DNA from 2 places in the Carnobacterium gallinarum DSM 4847 genome. Region 1 is predicted to be linked to the other one. Evidence: a T-box and tRNA genes for the amino acid it is inferred to sense, from the RefSeq annotation. Region 1 holds a T-box; the other holds one or more tRNA genes.
The links. A T-box is a leader RNA that pairs with one kind of tRNA and senses whether it is charged. The one in region 1 lies ahead of ileS (isoleucine--tRNA ligase), so its partner is inferred to be a tRNA-Ile.

Region 1 (6,389 bases):
ACTTCATAGAAGACAGTTTGCATTGCACGGCGTTCATAAGCATTTTCAGATTCAATATAAACAACGTCCTTCGCAAAGTCTAAATAGAATTGCGACAAATCAACTGTACAGAAATTCGTAATTAATTGATAATTTGAAGAAAAATCATAGTTTTCATAATTTTCTTCTACTGCTTTAACTAATTGATTCAGACGAACAAGCAAGTATTTGTCTACTGAACGTAGATCATTGTATCCAACTGCATGTTCTGCTGGCTTAAAGTCTGAGGTATTAGCTAATAAGAAACGCATTGTATTACGGATTTTACGGTATACTTCCGAAACTTGTTTTAAAATTTCATCTGATACACGTACATCGGCTTCAGCATTAACACTAGAAACCCAAAGGCGGATAATGTCTGCTCCCATTTGTTTAATTACTTTACTTGGTAAAATCGTATTTCCTAATGATTTACTCATTTTACGACCTTCACCATCTAATACCATTCCTTGTGAAAGAACTGTTTTATATGGTGCAATCCCATTGATAGCTACACTTGTTGTAATACTTGAGTTAAACCAACCACGATATTGATCTGAACCTTCTAAATACATATCTGCTGGATACGTTAAATAAGGACGAGCTGCTAAAACTGCTTGATGTGAAGAACCTGAATCAAACCAAACATCCATAATATCCATTTCTTTTGTAAATTCTCCATTTGGACTAAACTCATGGGTAAAACCTTCTGGTAATAAGTCTTTTGCTTCACGTTCAAACCATACAGTTGAACCATGTTCAGCAAATAAGTTTGCTACATGTTCAATGGTTTCTGGTGTAATAATAGGCTGATCATTTTCACCATAGAAAATTGGTAAAGGTACACCCCAAGCACGTTGACGTGAAATTACCCAATCGCCACGATCACGAACCATGTTATATAAACGAGTCATTCCCCATTTTTGAGTCCAATTTACACCTTCAACAGCAGATAAAATATTGCTACGGAAATCATCAATTGATGCAAACCATTGTGGTGTTGCACGGAAGATAACTGGTTTTTTAGAACGCCAATCATGTGGATAGCTATGAGTAAAGAAGTTTAATTTTAATAAAGCATTTTTTTCATCTAAAGCTTCTGTAATTAATTTATTCGCTTTATCGTAGAAGATTCCTTCAAATCCTGGTGCTTCATCTGTAAAGCAACCTTTAGAATCTACTGGTGACAATACTTTTAATTTATATTTTTGACCAACAATAAAGTCATCATCCCCATGTCCTGGAGCTGTATGAACAAGACCTGTACCAGCCTCTAAAGTAACATGATCGCCAACCATTACTAACGATGTGCGTTCATACAATGGATGTTGAGCAGTCATATATTCCATATCTGAACCTTTCAATTCTTTAAGAATTGAAACATTTTCCCAACCAATTTCAGTTGTAACTGTTTCTAATAAATCTTTTGCAACAACAAATTTACGACCATCTGCTTCAATAACTACATAGGTATATTCAGGATTTACTGAAATTCCTAAGTTAGCTGGAATTGTCCATGGCGTAGTTGTCCAAATAACAAGAGCTGTATCTTGGTCTAAAATATCTTTCCCATCCACAATGTTAAAAGCAACATAAATAGAAGCCGATTTTACATCCTTATATTCAATCTCTGCTTCTGCTAATGAAGACTCACTTGACGGTGACCAATAGATTGGTTTTAAGCCTTTATAGATATAACCTTTTTCAGCCATTTTCCCAAATACACGAATTTGTGCTGCTTCATAGTCAGGAGTTAATGTGATGTATGGATGATCCCACTCACCAGCTACACCAAGACGTTTAAAATCTTCACGTTGAATATCTACTTGTTCAAGAGCATACTTTTCACATAAACGGCGATAGTCTGCTAATGACATTTCTTTACGTTTGATTCCTTTGTTTGTTAATACTTGTTCGATTGGTAAACCATGAGTATCCCAACCAGGAACATAAGGTGCACGGAAACCAGACATTGATTTATAACGGATAATCATATCTTTACTGATTTTATTTAAAGCATGCCCCATATGGATATTTCCGTTTGCAAATGGAGGTCCATCATGTAAAACGAATGTTGGTTTGCCTTCATTTAATTTTTGACGTTGACCATACATGTCAACCGTTTTCCAATCTGCCTGCCATTGCTCTTCACGAACAGGTAAATTGCCACGCATTGGAAATTCTGTTTGCCCTAACTGTAATGTTTCTTTCATTTTCATCATTAAATTCTCCTTCAACTTTTAGTTATTTTTTAGTTATTTATTTCTACAAAAAAAAGATTTCACCCCTCCAAATAGAGGGACGAAATCTTCGTGGTACCACCCAAGTTCAGAAAGAATTGCTTCTTTCTCTCAAGTAATTGTTAACGCCAATTAAACGACTGAATTTACTAAGTTGCTTGGTTCAATTCAACACTCATAGAGGATCTAACCATTAAAGGGACTGACTAGTCTTTCACCGGGCACTAGTTCGCTACTTAGTATTTAATCGTTTTTCTGTTCTATTCAACATTTTTTTTATTTTAGTCTTTATCTTCTGGTAATTCAATTGCTGCTAGTGTACCCTCAATTTCAAATGATTCTTTCTCATCGTCCACATCGGTTACATCGTCAAAACTCGTTAAAGCAGATAATTTATTAATTTCCTCTTCAATCACTTCATCATCTGTTGAACTACTTGGTAAACCAGATAGAACATCTTTTAATGTTGGAATTTCAATGGCTTCAATCGTAGGAGCTTGTAATAATTCATCCCACTCATTATTTTTAACCATCTCCAATTGTGATTCAATTAATAACTGCAATCGTTGTTTAAAGACACGACTTTCCTTTTTCAAGGTGTCTGTTTCAAAAGTAATCTTACGAGCTTTTGTTACTGCTTCATCTAATAAACGATCAGCATTTTTTTCAGCCTCTAATGTAATCATACGTGATTCTTTGTTTGCATTTTCTCTAACACGGTCCGCTGCTTCTTGAGCTACAATGATTGATTTATTTAAAGCATCTTGTAAATTATTAAAATGCTCAACTTTTTCTTCACTGAACTTCAATTTCTTTTCCAATTCACGTTTATCTTTTAAAACCATTTCGTAGTCTTTAATAATTTGATCCAAATAATCATTGACTTCGTCTTGATCATAACCGCGCATCTTGACAGGGAACTCCTTGTTATGTATATCTAACGGAGTTAATACCATTTAAGACACCTCCATACATTTTATTTTGTTGTTTCTTCATTATAATCTACAAATCAAAATTCTACAAGAAATGTCCATTTATTTAGATAAAATACCAAATAAAATTCGCCATTTGTCTTTTTTTGTTTTGCCTTCAATTTCTTTAATTTGAATTCGACCAAATCCACGTACGGATACAATATCCAATAAACCTAGCTCAAAATCAGGACGAAGTTGCTCTGCCCAATTCAATTTAACTTTTCCAGCCTCAACTAATTGTTTAGCCCGTTGCCTAGAAATATTAAATAAACTGGAAACAATCACATCTAATCGTAAGGATGACACCGTATCATGAACCAAGGTCCAGTCATCGATTGGAGTAATCAGCTCTGTATAGCTTCGATCTTCAATTCTTACAGAAACGTTACCAATTTTTTCAATTTGACTTTCGATATAGTTTTTCATACCGCTATCAACAAAAAATTGCCACCGTTCACCATCAAAAATAATATCGCCAAAATACTCTCGCTTGATTCCAACAGACATTAATGTTCCTAATATTTTACCATGAGAAAGCTTAGCAAATTTACTAGGGTAACGAATTTCACAAATTTCAATAGTAAAATCATCTTGAGTCGGCACATAATAATCTGGACAAATAAATACCCGTTTTCGTTCTGCTGCCTCGTACCCACCAAACATATGCAGTTTCAAGTCACCTTTTCCAACCAATGACTCAGCAATATACATTTGCCGAGGATCAAGAAAAACAGTCAAGTAAGGTGTATACTGATTCTCTACTTCATGAATCCAATCACTTAAAGCATCAATAAAAGGGCGTTCTTCCTTTCTAAAATGCTGATATACATTTTCAATTATTCCAAACACCCCCATTATTGATACTGATCACTCTTAAAAAAAGATGAAAGAGTGATCGACTAGTTCAAGCTAATTTTTAGTTAAATCATTTTATGAAAAGCCTAAAAGAATTGCGGCAATTCCTCTTTGAATTAAATTTAAAGCAAAAAATGCAATAATCGGAGAAAAATCAATTCCTCCAAGAGGCGGAATAAACCGACGGAAAATAGATAAATAAGGTTCACAAATTTTACTCAATAGCTGACCAAATTTTGAATCATAAGCACCTGGTAACCATGATAATAAAATATAAACTACCATAATGCCTTGATACGCATTAATTAATCTTGCAATAACATAATACAATTCAAACATTTAATGACACACCTCAATTCTAGTAAAATTCTTTATCGCGCATCATTTCAGTTAACATGCCATCAATTTCCACATTGTGGGGGGTACATAAAAAGATTTCATCACCGACTCTTTGAATGTCACCATTGATCGCATAAATCGTTCCCGTTAAGAAATCAACAATTCGTTTTGCTTGATCTTCTTCAATTCGATTAAAGTTCAAAATAACTGATTGACCATTCATTAACAAATCAGCAACTTCTTGGACCTCAGAATAAACACGAGGTTCAAAGACAACAATTTTAGATTGTTGTTGCAATGCTCCTTGATTTAATGCAACGACTTTATTATTTTTTTGGTTACTTCCACGATTTAATGTTGTAGCTTTTTTTGTTTCATTAAAAGCCTGAACTTGAGGTTGAACAGATGCTTTAGCAGCTGGCTCTTCACTAGCCACTTCATATTCTTCTTCATAGTCATATTCCTCTTCATCATCAAGTCCAAAATATTTAGATACTGAACCAAAAATACTCATAGTAAAATCCTCCTTTATTTTATTCTTTAAATAGGCTTGTACCTACCCGGATAAAGGTAGCACCTTCCTCAATTGCAATCTGATAATCATTACTCATGCCCATACTCAACTCTGTACAAGGAGCAAAAGAATAATTTTTTACAGCTAATTTTTGTTGAAACATTCTTAAATCAGCAAAATTTTGGTGAATCATCGTTTCATCAGCACCCAGAGGAGCCATTGTCATTAATCCAACAACTCTAACTTTAGGATACTCTTCCAACGCTTCAATAAACTCTGTTAATTCCTCAGGGGAAACACCATGTTTAGACATTTCACCACTCACATTTACTTCAACGAAACAATTCACTATCTCATCTGCCCGCTTTTCAATTTCCTTTGCCAACGACAAACGATCTAACGAATGTAAATAATCGATTTGATTAATAATTTGTTTTACTTTTCTTGATTGTAGATTGCCAATATAATGCCAGATAATATCTTCTTGTGGCAAGTAAGCTTGTTTTGCTAACAAACCTTCTGGACGATTTTCAGCCAGATGTTTCACACCTAATTGATATATTTCTTTAGTAGATTCATTATCAACTGCTTTAGTTACAGCAATTAATTGAATATCTTCAGAATGACGTTTGGCTTCTTTTGACTTTTGACATAGTATTTCCTCTACTTGATGTAGATTTGATGCAATCGTCATTTTATTTACGGCGTCTTCTAAAGAATGGTGGTGTATCTAAACTATCTTCATCTGCACTATGCCCATTATCAGTAGAAGCTTCACGTTTAAATACATCTAAATCTGCTTTTTCTCCACCAGTTTCTTTATTGTTTTCACGTAAATTAGGTTCTCTACGAATATCCCAATCACCAAATGGATCTTTTTCACCATTGCTTGGTGCTGTTTGATTTGTTGGAGCATCATTTTGGCGACCAAATGCTGGGTCTTCGTTACTTGAAAAACTTGTACGACTACGATTGTTTGTTCCTTGAGCTTGTTGCCCTTTACGAGCGTCAATTCCAGTTGCAATGACCGTTACAATAACTTCATCGCCTAAATTTTCATTAATTGACGTTCCGAAAATAATATTTACTTCAGTTGTTGAAGCAGCTGAAACGATATCAGAAGCATCTTGAGCTTCAAATAAAGTTAAATCTGGTCCACCAGTAATATTTAGTAAGACTTGTTCAGCACCATCAATTGAAACTTCCAATAAAGGAGATGAAATAGCTTTTTTCGTTGCTTCAGCTGTCCGATTTTCACCGCTGGCCATCCCGATTCCCATTAAAGCAGAACCTTGATTTTCCATCACTGTTTTCACATCAGCGAAATCTAAGTTTACATATCCAGGCGCTGTAATTAAGTCTGAAATACCTTGTACACCTTGACGTAAAACATTATCAGCTTCGTGGAATGCTTCTAGCATTGGAGTCTTTTTATCAACAATTTCTAAT
Region 2 (6,389 bases), on a different contig from region 1:
AAATGGCAAACTTCACTGGGAACAGAAGGGTGGAATAGTTTATTTTGGAACAATCATGATTTGCCAAGAATTATTTCAAGATGGGGAAATGATAGCCCAGAGTATCGAATAAAAAGTGGCAAGATGTTGGCTGCAATTTTGCATTTAATGAAAGGTACGCCCTATATCTATCAAGGAGAAGAGATTGGGATGATCAATACACCAGTTTCTTCTATAGAAGAGATAGATGATATTGAAAGTATTAACATGTACAATGAAAGAATAAAAGCAGGCTATTCAAAGAGTGAAGTTCTGAAAGCAATCAATAAAAAAGGACGAGATAATGCTAGACGACCTATGCAATGGAATAAAACCAAAGCAGCAGGTTTTAGCAAAGGAGAACCATGGCTAAGTATAAATCCAAACTTTAAAGAAATTAATGTAGAAAATGAACTTGAGCATCCTGACTCTTTATTTTACTTTTATCAGAAGCTAATCCAACTAAGAAAAGAAAATCCTTTAGTTATTTGGGGAGATTATCGAGAGTTATATCCTAATGATTCCAATTTATTTGTTTATGAACGAAGATATCAAGAGGAAATTTGGTTAGTTGTTGCAAATTTTTATGAAACAAAAGCAAATTTCAATTATAAAGGAAAAAAAGTTAAAGAAATTCTCTTACAAAACTATTCAGATGCATCTATTCATATAGAAAATTTAGAATTAAGACCGTATGAAGTGATTGTTTATCATTTAGGGTAAAAGTAAGAGGAGATAATATTCGGAAAAAGTAAATTTTATTAATTTATTTTTTCCGAACATACACTCATAAAATGCAGAGAACATTCTTTATATTTTGAATATTTATCCGAGTTTTTTTAATGAACAATTAACTATTGTTCGTGTTTTAATTTTTTTGTATAAAATATGCATCTTTTAGTTGACCAAAAACAAAATACTTGGTATAGTAATTGATGTCGTCAAAGCGGTTAACAAAAAAATCACTTAAAATAATTTGCAAAAATTATTAGAAAAGCGGTTGACAAAGCCTTTTGAAACATGATAAGATATTTAGAGTCGACAGAGTTTACTTCTGAAATGACAATTGAATAAATATTCATCACTGAAATAATTATTCAAAATATTTTGAAAAAGTTGTTGACAACGAATTGACCACGTGTTAATATTTAGAAGTTGTCAAAACAACAAACGAAACAAATTAGACCTTTGAAAACTGAACAAAGTAAGACGAACCAAATGTGTAGGGAGCTTCAACAAGGTTGAAGCGAACAAGCAAAAAAGTGAATAAATATTCGCTAGCAAGTCAAGATAATGAGCATAAGACTTCGGTCTTAATCATACTTTTATATGAGAGTTTGATCCTGGCTCAGGACGAACGCTGGCGGCGTGCCTAATACATGCAAGTCGAACGCACGAAGTTGGAAAGCTTGCTTTCTAACCAAGTGAGTGGCGGACGGGTGAGTAACACGTGGGTAACCTGCCCGTAAGAGGGGGATAACATTCGGAAACGGATGCTAATACCGCATAGTTTCAGGAATCGCATGATTCTTGAAGGAAAGGTGGCTTCGGCTACCACTTATGGATGGACCCGCGGCGTATTAGCTAGTTGGTGAGGTAATGGCTCACCAAGGCAATGATACGTAGCCGACCTGAGAGGGTGATCGGCCACACTGGGACTGAGACACGGCCCAGACTCCTACGGGAGGCAGCAGTAGGGAATCTTCCGCAATGGACGAAAGTCTGACGGAGCAACGCCGCGTGAGTGAAGAAGGTTTTCGGATCGTAAAACTCTGTTGTTAAAGAAGAATAAGGATGAGAGTAACTGCTCATCCCCTGACGGTATTTAACCAGAAAGCCACGGCTAACTACGTGCCAGCAGCCGCGGTAATACGTAGGTGGCAAGCGTTGTCCGGATTTATTGGGCGTAAAGCGAGCGCAGGCGGTTCTTTAAGTCTGATGTGAAAGCCCCCGGCTCAACCGGGGAGGGTCATTGGAAACTGGAGAACTTGAGTGCAGAAGAGGAGAGTGGAATTCCACGTGTAGCGGTGAAATGCGTAGATATGTGGAGGAACACCAGTGGCGAAGGCGACTCTCTGGTCTGTAACTGACGCTGAGGCTCGAAAGCGTGGGGAGCAAACAGGATTAGATACCCTGGTAGTCCACGCCGTAAACGATGAGTGCTAAGTGTTGGAGGGTTTCCGCCCTTCAGTGCTGCAGCTAACGCATTAAGCACTCCGCCTGGGGAGTACGACCGCAAGGTTGAAACTCAAAGGAATTGACGGGGACCCGCACAAGCGGTGGAGCATGTGGTTTAATTCGAAGCAACGCGAAGAACCTTACCAGGTCTTGACATCCTTTGACCATTCTGGAGACAGAACTTTCCCTTCGGGGACAAAGTGACAGGTGGTGCATGGTTGTCGTCAGCTCGTGTCGTGAGATGTTGGGTTAAGTCCCGCAACGAGCGCAACCCTTATTGTTAGTTGCCAGCATTCAGTTGGGCACTCTAGCAAGACTGCCGGTGACAAACCGGAGGAAGGTGGGGATGACGTCAAATCATCATGCCCCTTATGACCTGGGCTACACACGTGCTACAATGGATGGTACAACGAGTCGCAAGGTCGCGAGGCCAAGCTAATCTCTTAAAGCCATTCTCAGTTCGGATTGTAGGCTGCAACTCGCCTACATGAAGCCGGAATCGCTAGTAATCGCGGATCAGAACGCCGCGGTGAATACGTTCCCGGGTCTTGTACACACCGCCCGTCACACCACGAGAGTTTGTAACACCCGAAGCCGGTGAGGTAACCTTTTAGGAGCCAGCCGTCTAAGGTGGGATAGATAATTGGGGTGAAGTCGTAACAAGGTAGCCGTATCGGAAGGTGCGGCTGGATCACCTCCTTTCTAAGGAATTAACGGAACCCAACACATTCGTCTTTATTTTGTTCAGTTTTGAGAGGTCTAACTTCTCAATTAAATATATCTTTTTTAGAGCTCTTAATATGTTGGGCCTATAGCTCAGCTGGTTAGAGCGCACGCCTGATAAGCGTGAGGTCGATGGTTCGAGTCCATTTAGGCCCACTAGTTTCACTCTAAAAAAAACAATACCTTTAACAAGGGGCCTTAGCTCAGCTGGGAGAGCGCCTGCCTTGCACGCAGGAGGTCAGCGGTTCGATCCCGCTAGGCTCCATTAGTAATCTTTTGTTAGATTACTTGAATTTGTTCTTTGAAAACTGGATACTGTATTAAAAAAGTAAGTTAAGTAAGAAACCGAGAAACACCGCGTTTTAAATGAGTTTTTTAATTAGTTCTTATCGTAAGATAATGAATAAACATTAACTAACAGGATTGTTTTAGCAATAAAACCTTCCACACAAACTATTTGTGCAGGAATGCAACAGAATTCTAGGATTGAACTGCAATGAGCCTCGAAGCGTACTAACGTACGTAAGAAGTGAATGAAAGAACAAGACAATGAAGACTGAAGCAGTACCAACAAATAAGGTTAAGTTAATAAGGGCGCACGGTGGATGCCTTGGCACTAAGAGCCGATGAAGGACGGGACTAACTCCGATATGCTTTGGGGAGCTGTAAGTAAGCTTTGATCCAAAGATTTCCGAATGGGGGAACCCAGCATTTTTTATAGAATGTTACTGCTAGCTGAATACATAGGCTAGTAGAGGTAGACGCAGAGAACTGAAACATCTAAGTACCTGCAGGAAGAGAAAGAAAATTCGATTCCCTGAGTAGCGGCGAGCGAAACGGGAAGAGCCCAAACCAACAAGCTTGCTTGTTGGGGTTGTAGGACACGACATTAAGAGTCATAAATGAGTTTTGTAGAAGAAATGACCTGGAAAGGTCTGCCGAAGAGGGTAAAAGCCCCGTATTTGAAACAAAGTTCACTCTGTTGTGTATCCTGAGTACGGCGGAACACGAGAAATTCCGTCGGAATCCGCGGGGACCATCCCGCAAGGCTAAATACTCCTTAGTGACCGATAGTGAACCAGTACCGTGAGGGAAAGGTGAAAAGAACCCCGGAAGGGGAGTGAAAGAGTACCTGAAACCGTGTGCTTACAAATAGTTAGAGCCCGTTAATGGGTGATAGCGTGCCTTTTGTAGAATGAACCGGCGAGTTACGATTACATGCGAGGTTAAGTTGAGAAGACGGAGCCGTAGCGAAAGCGAGTCTGAATAGGGCGAATGAGTATGTGGTCGTAGACCCGAAACCAAGTGACCTACCCATGTCCAGGTTGAAGGTGCGGTAATACGCACTGGAGGACCGAACCCACGTATGTTGAAAAATGCGGGGATGAGGTGTGGGTAGCGGAGAAATTCCAATCGAACTTGGAGATAGCTGGTTCTCTCCGAAATAGCTTTAGGGCTAGCCTCGGAATTAAGAATCATGGAGGTAGAGCCACTGTTTGGACTAGGGGCCCTTCTAGGGTTACCGAATTCAGATAAACTCCGAATGCCATTGATTTATATCCGGGAGTCAGACTGCGAGTGATAAGATCCGTAGTCGAAAGGGAAACAGCCCAGACCACCAGCTAAGGTCCCAAAGTTACTATTAAGTGGAAAAGGATGTGGGGTTGCTTAGACAACTAGGATGTTGGCTCAGAAGCAGCCATCATTTAAAGAGTGCGTAATAGCTCACTAGTCGAGTGACCCTGCGCCGAAAATTTACCGGGGCTAAATAGTACACCGAAGCTGTGGATAGAACCATTGGTTCTATGGTAGGAGAGCGTTCTAAGGGCGTCGAAGCTAGACCGTGAGGACTGGTGGAGCGCTTAGAAGTGAGAATGCCGGTATGAGTAGCGAAAGACGGGTGAGAATCCCGTCCACCGTATGACTAAGGTTTCCTGGGGAAGGCTCGTCCTCCCAGGGTTAGTCGGGACCTAAGCCGAGGCCGATAGGCGTAGGCGATGGACAACAGGTTGATATTCCTGTACCAGTTTCTTTTGTTTGAACAATGGAGGGACGCAGTAGGCTAAGAAAAGCGCGCTGATGGATATGCGCGTCTAAGCAACAAGTCTTGACGTGAGTTAAATGCTTGCGACTATAAGGACAAGTTGTGATGGGGAGGGAAATTTAAGTACCGAAGTTTCTGATGTCACACTGCCAAGAAAAGCTTCTAGTTAGAAAGAAATTGCCCGTACCGCAAACCGACACAGGTAGTCGAGGAGAGTATCCTAAGGTGTGCGAGAGAACTCTCGTTAAGGAACTCGGCAAAATGACCCCGTAACTTCGGGAGAAGGGGTGCTGACCAATTGGTCAGCCGCAGTGAATAGGCCCAGGCGACTGTTTATCAAAAACACAGGTCTCTGCAAAATCGTAAGATGACGTATAGGGGCTGACGCCTGCCCGGTGCTGGAAGGTTAAGAGGATGGGTTAGCTTCGGCGAAGCTCAGAATTGAAGCCCCAGTAAACGGCGGCCGTAACTATAACGGTCCTAAGGTAGCGAAATTCCTTGTCGGGTAAGTTCCGACCCGCACGAAAGGCGTAACGATCTGGGCACTGTCTCAACGAGAGACTCGGTGAAATTATAGTACCTGTGAAGATGCAGGTTACCCGCGACAGGACGGAAAGACCCCATGGAGCTTTACTGCAGTTTGATATTGAGTGTTTGTACAGCTTGTACAGGATAGGTAGGAGCCATAGAAATCAGGACGCCAGTTTTGATGGAGGCATTGGTGGGATACTACCCTTGCTGTATGACCACTCTAACCCTCGCCACTGATCGTGGCGGGAGACAGTGTCAGACGGGCAGTTTGACTGGGGCGGTCGCCTCCTAAAGAGTAACGGAGGCGCCCAAAGGTTCCCTCAGAATGGTTGGAAATCATTCGTAGAGTGTAAAGGCAGAAGGGAGCTTGACTGCGAGACCTACAAGTCGAGCAGGGACGAAAGTCGGGCTTAGTGATCCGGTGGTTCCGCATGGAAGGGCCATCGCTCAACGGATAAAAGCTACCCTGGGGATAACAGGCTTATCTCCCCCAAGAGTCCACATCGACGGGGAGGTTTGGCACCTCGATGTCGGCTCATCGCATCCTGGGGCTGTAGTCGGTCCCAAGGGTTGGGCTGTTCGCCCATTAAAGCGGTACGCGAGCTGGGTTCAGAACGTCGTGAGACAGTTCGGTCCCTATCCGTCGCGGGCGCAGGAAATTTGAGAGGAGCTGTCCTTAGTACGAGAGGACCGGGATGGACACACCGCTGGTGTACCAGTTGTTCCGCCAGGAGCATCGCTGGGTAGCTATGTGTGGAAGGGATAAACGCTGAAAGCATCTAAGCGTGAAGCCCCCCTCGAGATGAGATTTCCCATTGCTTCGGCAAGTAAGACCCCTGAGAGATGATCAGGTAGATAGGTTGGAAGTGGAAGTACAGCGATGTATGGAGCGGAC

Region 2: it encodes a tRNA-Ile, which carries the amino acid that the T-box ahead of ileS (isoleucine--tRNA ligase) is inferred to sense. The anticodon was not compared.

The regions. Positions count from the first base shown of each region.
Region 1 is NZ_JQLU01000003.1:102,027-108,415, forward strand. Features, by position in the region: gene ileS (isoleucine--tRNA ligase) at 1-2,237, opposite strand, end outside; T-box leader at 2,313-2,535, opposite strand; gene BR43_RS01415 (DivIVA domain-containing protein) at 2,540-3,214, opposite strand; gene BR43_RS01420 (YlmH family RNA-binding protein) at 3,293-4,072, opposite strand; gene BR43_RS01425 (YggT family protein) at 4,163-4,426, opposite strand; gene BR43_RS01430 (cell division protein SepF) at 4,446-4,940, opposite strand; gene BR43_RS01435 (YggS family pyridoxal phosphate-dependent enzyme) at 4,960-5,634, opposite strand; gene ftsZ (cell division protein FtsZ) at 5,636-6,389, opposite strand, start outside.
Region 2 is NZ_JQLU01000005.1:76,830-83,218, reverse strand. Features, by position in the region: gene BR43_RS05345 (glycoside hydrolase family 13 protein) at 1-741, shown strand, start outside; rRNA gene BR43_RS05340 (16S ribosomal RNA) at 1,344-2,898, shown strand; tRNA gene BR43_RS05335 (tRNA-Ile) at 3,002-3,075, shown strand; tRNA gene BR43_RS05330 (tRNA-Ala) at 3,112-3,184, shown strand; rRNA gene BR43_RS05325 (23S ribosomal RNA) at 3,498-6,389, shown strand, end outside.